DNA from 2 places in the Paenibacillus sp. sgz302115 genome. Region 1 is predicted to be linked to the other one. Evidence: a T-box and tRNA genes for the amino acid it is inferred to sense, from the RefSeq annotation. Region 1 holds a T-box; the other holds one or more tRNA genes.

The links. The T-box of region 1 lies ahead of AC0LWN_RS19510 (valine--tRNA ligase). A T-box ahead of a tRNA ligase gene usually reads a tRNA of that ligase, here a tRNA-Val.
Region 2: it has a tRNA-Val gene. The T-box ahead of AC0LWN_RS19510 (valine--tRNA ligase) is inferred to sense a tRNA for this amino acid. The anticodon was not compared.

The regions. Positions count from the first base shown of each region.
Region 1 is NZ_JBVYOK010000010.1:191,505-194,918, reverse strand. Features, by position in the region: gene AC0LWN_RS19510 (valine--tRNA ligase) at 1-1,926, opposite strand, end outside; T-box leader at 2,066-2,343, opposite strand; gene AC0LWN_RS19505 (LysM peptidoglycan-binding domain-containing protein) at 2,609-3,414, opposite strand, start outside.
Region 2 is NZ_JBVYOK010000002.1:525,799-529,212, reverse strand. Features, by position in the region: gene AC0LWN_RS07980 (glycosyltransferase WbsX family protein) at 1-959, shown strand, start outside; gene AC0LWN_RS07975 (class I SAM-dependent methyltransferase) at 1,036-1,554, shown strand; tRNA gene AC0LWN_RS07970 (tRNA-Val) at 1,607-1,678, opposite strand; gene AC0LWN_RS07965 (MazG nucleotide pyrophosphohydrolase domain-containing protein) at 1,889-2,227, shown strand; gene AC0LWN_RS07960 (LOG family protein) at 2,224-2,802, shown strand; gene AC0LWN_RS07955 (DUF6199 family natural product biosynthesis protein) at 3,106-3,339, opposite strand.

The DNA of each region.
Region 1 (3,414 bases):
ATCCCAGATGAAATTGTACAGGAGACGGCCGGTTTCGCCATATTCGTACGCGTCCATTAGACGCGTAATATCGCGAGAAGTTTCGTTCAGGCGGTGAAGAATCCAGCGATCTGCTGTCGAAAGCTCACCTGTAATGTCAATATTTGCAAAGCTTACACCCTCCAGATTCATCAGCGCAAAGCGTGAAGCATTCCAGATCTTGTTGGCAAAATTACGCGCCTGCTCTACCTTCTCCATGCGGAAGCGCAAATCCTGACCGGCCGTGATGCCTGTCGAAATCATAAAGCGCATCGCATCCGCGCCGTACTGCTCGATAACATCCAGCGGATCAATCCCGTTGCCCAGAGATTTGGACATCTTGCGTCCTTCGGCATCGCGTACCAAGCCGTGCATAAAGACGTCGGAGAACGGCTTCTTGCCGGTGAATTCAAGTGCACTGAAGATCATCCGGGCTACCCAGAAGTAAATGATGTCATAGCCGGTAACCAGGACATTGTTCGGATAAAAACGCTGGTAGTCGCTGCTGCTCTCATCCGGCCAGCCCATTGTCGCAAACGGCCACAGATTGGAGCTGAACCAGGTATCCAGAACGTCCTCGTCCTGCTTCAAATCATCGAGGCCGCTAATTTGGCGGGCTTCCTCTTCACTGCCCGCAACAAACACTTCACCCGTAGATTCGGAGTACCAGGCCGGGATGCGGTGTCCCCACCATAGCTGACGGGAAATACACCAGTCGCGGATATTTTCGATCCAGTTCAGATACGTCCGTTCGAAGCGCTCCGGCACAAAGTTAACACCAGTGCCATCCTTTTGAGCGGCAATGGCCGCTTCCGCCAGAGGCTGCATCTTGACGAACCACTGGGTGGACAGATAAGGCTCAACAACTGCACCCGAGCGCTCGCTGTGCCCTACCTGATGCACATGGTCTTCAATAGCAACCAGCACGCCCTGCTCCTTCAGATCCGCAACGATAGCCTTGCGGCATTCACTGCGATCCTGGCCTTGATAAGGGCCGGCTTCCTCGTTCATCGTCCCGCTCTCATCCATTACATTAATTTGCGGAAGATTGTGGCGAAGACCTACTTCAAAGTCATTCGGATCATGGGCCGGTGTAATCTTAACCGCGCCGCTGCCGAAATCCTTCTCTACATATTCATCGGCAATAATTGGAATTTCGCGACCGATAATCGGAAGAATTAAGGTTTTGCCAACCAGGTCCTTATAACGCTCATCCTCCGGATGCACCGCTACAGCCGTATCGCCCAGCATCGTTTCGGGACGCGTCGTGGCTACCGTAAGGAAGCCGCTGCCGTCCTTCAGCGGGTAACGCAGATGATACAGATGGCCGTTAACCTCTTTATATTCAACCTCGATATCAGACAGAGCCGTACGTGCGGCCGGGTCCCAGTTGATGATGCGTTTGCCGCGGTAGATCAGGCCTTTTTGGTACAGCTCTACAAAAACCTTGCGTACACCGCTCGACATTCCTTCATCCAGGGTGAACCGTTCCCGTGAATAGTCTAGGGACAAGCCCATCTTCGCCCATTGCTCATGAATGGTTTCCGCATATTGGTCTTTCCAGGCCCATACCTGCTCCAGGAACTTCTCGCGTCCGAGGTCATGGCGGGAGATGCCCTGCTGACGCAGCTTCTGCTCCACCTTCGTCTGGGTTGCAATACCGGCATGGTCTGTTCCCGGCAGCCAGAGGGTATCGTAGCCTTGCATCCGCTTGGTGCGGATCAGAATATCCTGCAGCGTGAAATCGAGCGCATGCCCGATATGCAGCATGCCCGTAACATTCGGCGGGGGAATTACTATGCTGTAGGGTTCTGCTTCAGGACGTTTGCCTGCTTCGAAGAAGCCGTGCTCCATCCAGTAAGCGTACCATTTCTGCTCCGCCGACTTCGGATCATATGTAGTCGGCATATCGTTTTGTTTGCCGTTTGTTGCGCCAGCCTCTGCTGTATCCTGCAGTTCCGGCAGCTCAGGCGTTGTGATGTTGTGATCAGCCATTGTTGGAACCCTCCATTTAAGTAGCATATTATGCACAAAAAGGCCCTTCGTCTCAAAGGACGAAAGGCCATTCTTTCGCGGTACCACCTTTGTTTCGCGCTATACAAAAATAACCCTCAGCCTTTAGTCCCTTACGGTTCTAAAAGCCCAGCGCGACACTCATGCAGATAACGGCTGCATCCGGCCACATCCTACCCTGATCTTCATATCAGGCTTAGAAGGGCGACTCCGGGGCGACTTCGGGGGCTGCATCCTGCGGAAGTTCACAGCAACAACAAATTCCGCTCTCTGAAGGGCTGACCGCCTACTCTTCCCGTTCCCAGTCTTTCACTTTACTTATTTCCATAATACATTTAGTACTATTCCTAGTCAACCAGCATACGCACAAACTGCGGAACTTATACCATCAAGTAGAAACGGCTGCGCCGTCCATAGAAGGAGCCAATGCTTCCGAAGCAGCGATACTCTGTATCGCTTTCAGGTATCCGTTTCAGCGAGAAATATAAGGATAAAGTATAGCGTGAAACTTATACTTTCTTATATTTGCACAAAGATCCCGCACCGCTTCCGGCCGGGATCTTCTAATAATTAACAGTCAGGGAATGTACAGAACCTGCCCTTCCTCCACGTTCTGCCCGGAGAGGCGATTGTACATCACCAGTTCCCGTGCGCTAAGCTGATACTTCTCCGCGATGGTATCCAGCGTGTCTTCGCGCTGGACAATGCAGAGCCTGACCTTGCGGAAAATATCCGCGCCGCCCAGACTACCGATAAACCGGCTTTTCCATTCCGTGTCATTGCCGGCCTCCGGGGGTGGCGACGCAGACACCGGCTGCTCGGAGTGCTGGACCTCCTGCTCCTTGCGGACCCGGCTGGAGCCAAGCAGGGAGGAGAAGGAGAGATGCTCCTGCGCCGCAGGCTTCTCCTCTTTTTTACTGCCGAGGCCGATCTTCAGATCAGCCTTCTCCTTCTCCTTCTCCTTCTCCTTCTCTTTCTCTTTCTCCTCAGGCATCTGCTGAACCTCAGGTGACACTTGGGGCACGTTCTCGTTCTCCTGAGCGGATTCTGCTGCAGGCTCGTTAGGCAAGGATGCCGCATTATCCGAAGCTTCGGAAAAGAGTGCAGGCTCTTCTTGATGGACCGCATGAATCTCTGCAGCAGGAGCCTCAGAGCCGTTCTCCACAGTGTCCGCAATGCCTGATACACCCGCGGTGTTGGCATCATCTGAGGCACTGGTTCCCGAATTCAGATTGTGAGTACGCAATTTCGCTTCCTTGTCCTTTTGCTGCTCGGGGGCAAGGTCCGCAGGCTGTGTAGACACCACCACCTCTGGAAGCGGCGGATTCACAGCTGATTCCACAGTTCCCCAAGGATTGCCATTGCTATTGGCATTCACAGTCT
Region 2 (3,414 bases), on a different contig from region 1:
AAGCAAAGCCTCTATTTCCTGGGCATTATCAGCCGAAAGAGCCCTACCAGGACTATTACTACAATTTGAAAGACGAATCTGCAAGGGAGTGGCAAGCGAAAATTGCTAAGGAATATGGCATCTACGGATTTTGTTATTATCATTACTGGTTTAAGGGGAAAAGGTTTCTTCATGAACCCTTTGATGCAGTTCTTCAAAAAGGGACGCCCGATTTCCCTTTCTGCCTTTCCTGGGCAAACGACCCGTGGACGAGAACATGGACCGGTGCTAATCATGAGGTGTTGGTGGGTCAGGATTACGGAGAAGAAGCCGATTGGAAAGAGCATTTCGAATTTCTCCTAACAGCATTTAAAGATAAAAGGTATATCCGGGTAGAAAACAAACCTTTATTTCTTATTTATCGTCCTAACGATATTCCCGAATGCGAAGGAATGCTGGAATACTGGCAAAAATTAGCTGTGAAGAATGGGCTTGATGGGATCCATTTTGTCCAGACTTTAAATAGATTCAGCAACCCTGAGCTTAAAGGTTTCGATGCTCGTGCCCAGTTTGAGCCTGGATACACAATGTATTTAACAAATGGGATCCGTTCTATAAGAGGCGTCGATGGATATAACCAAAAATTCACTCTAATGGATTACGATAAGTACTGGTCCAGTATCCTGGAAAGGAAGGCCGATAAGAATAGTGTTAAAACTTATCTAGGAGCCTTCGTCGATTGGGATAACTCCGCCCGGGTTGGAGGAAATATGCCCCTCATCTTCACCGGCGCGTCTCCAGAAAGATTTTCCTTGTATCTGACACAGCAAATAAAAAGATCTCTAGAAATAAACAGTGACCTTTTGTTTATTAATGCCTGGAATGAATGGGGCGAAGGAACATATTTAGAACCAGATAAAAAATACGGATTCCAATATTTGGAGGCCGCAAAAAAAGCATTAGAAAATAACGGGTTGTGAGAGGTGACCTAAAATTACTGAACATCTGCTTCCAATTAGCCAATTGTATCAGTTTATTGATTCGGTCAGCGGGTGGTTGACAACTACAGAGCAAACTGCACTTCTTCATCTGCCGGCTCTCGTTGATCATCTGGATGGGGAAATTGTTGAGATTGGTTCCTTTAAAGGGAAAAGTACTCTTGCACTCGGTTTCGGGAGCAAATGGATAAGTGAAAGGAAACGAACAATTATTTCTATTGATCCTTTTATTTCTAATGGATATTATATCGATTACTTTGATGAATTCATGACTAATATTCTGAATTTCCAGCTTGCAAACTATGTATCACCCATAAAAAAATTCAGCCATGAAGCAATACAAGATTGTCCTGAGAGTATAGCTGCCCTTTTTATAGATGGAGACCATAGTTATTCAGGCATAAAAAGAGATATGGAGTTATATGCCCCAAGAGTCGTCCGCGGAGGATTTATAGCGTTTCACGACTACACTGTATATGCTGATATTAGAAGAGCTGTTGATGAACTATGTGAGAGCAGAGAATATGTTCTTGTTTGTGATTACGATAGTTTGCGCCTCATACGGAAATTGAAATAAAAAGTATCCATAAACAAACAAAAAACCCTTGAATATCAAGGGTTTTTCTCTATAGGACGGATGGGGTTCGAACCCATGACCCCTACCCTGTCAAGATAGTGCTCTCCCGCTGAGCTACCGTCCTGCAACGAAATTCATAATACCATAGGATGTAAGGTGAAGGCAATATTTTTTTGAATAGGCTTAACAGTTTTTTTACATCCAGAAAATAAAACTCGGCCAAAACAGTTAAAACACAAAATCAACTGTCCGCCTTCACATCCAAATAGTTGTATGATAAGCTTACAAAGCAAACATTCGTTCTCTTTTTACTCAGTACTATTGGAGGGGCTTCATGGATATTAATGAATTTCAGTTGTGGGTCAAGCAATATTATCAGGAACGGGGCTGGTCTGATTTAGATATTTTTGTCCGGATTGGCTTCTTGGCAGAAGAAACGGGGGAAGTGGCACGGGCCATTCGTGCCTTGGAAATCGGCCGGGATCGGCCTGATGAAGTTGAAGGTTCTTTTGCGGATAACAAAAATAACTTAACAGAAGAGCTTGGAGATGTGCTTGGCAATCTCATTGTTATTGCTAACAAATACGATATCGCCTTAGAAGAAATATTCCGTACGCACCAGAAGAAGCTGGCTGGCAGGTATTTATCGTCAAAGGAGCATTCGAATTTATGAAGAATATAGCAGTATTTTGCGGCTCTAGTGATGGAGCATCCTCCATATATAAGGAAAGTGCCTATGCATTAGGAAAAGAACTCGCCGAACGCAACCTTACCCTCATCTATGGAGGGGCAAAAGTCGGCTTAATGGGGGCGGTCGCAGACGCCGTACTGGAAGCAGGGGGAAATGCCGTTGGTATCCTCCCGCATTTTCTGCAGGGCCGGGAGATCGCCCATCAAGGTCTATCCGAATTAATTATTGTGGACTCGATGCACGAACGAAAAGCAAAGATGGCAGAGCTGGCGGATGGCTTCATAGCTTTGCCTGGCGGCCCCGGGACGCTGGAAGAGTATTTTGAAATCTTCACATGGGCTCAACTGGGCCTGCATACAAAGCCATGTGGCCTTCTAAATGTCCATCATTACTTTGATCCTCTCATCTCTATGTTTGATCACATGGTTCAGGAGAAATTCATGCAGGAGAAATATCGTTCTATGGTCATCACAGACACAGCTCCTCAGGGAATTTTGCAGCAATTCCTCAGCTATTCTCCACCCTCTGTCAAGACATACTCTACCGAAAAAGTCTAAAAACATAAGAAGAGCTGACTGCGGCGGGTCAGCTCTTCTTATTTACATTCACTGCAGCGGCAATGGATCTGCTTGGGCAGACAGCATGGCGCATACCCCTGATGCTCCTGTAAGGAACCAAATGCTGAAATAAAAAAAGGACCCTGCCGTTATCCGGCAAGGCCAAGTGCATACAACAGGTGTTGTCTCTACTATAACTGACAATTATTAAGGGAGTGTATGAACATCTTCATCATTTTTGATGTATAGTAAAAATATTCGTAAACGGAGGCAATGATAATGCGCCGAATCCGCTAAACAAAGCTATTTATCAAGCATAGACATCACAGAAGGCAAGATTAAGAGTGTGAGTCCGATTGCGGCTAAAATGGCTGCGCCAATTGCAGAAGCTACAAAGTAGGCTCTGGGCGGCTCTTTTACCGCTTTCCAGCCTTGGGTAATCTGCCAAAAGGAGTATGGCCGGATTGCAGCATAGGCTGCTGCCGCTGTCCAAAGCACAAGAAATGCTGTGAAGACCCATGAAATAACGTTTGGCATAATTACTCCTCCTATATGTTCCCTGCAATGTAATCTCAATATAACCTCAATGGAACAATTTGTAAATCAATAGTC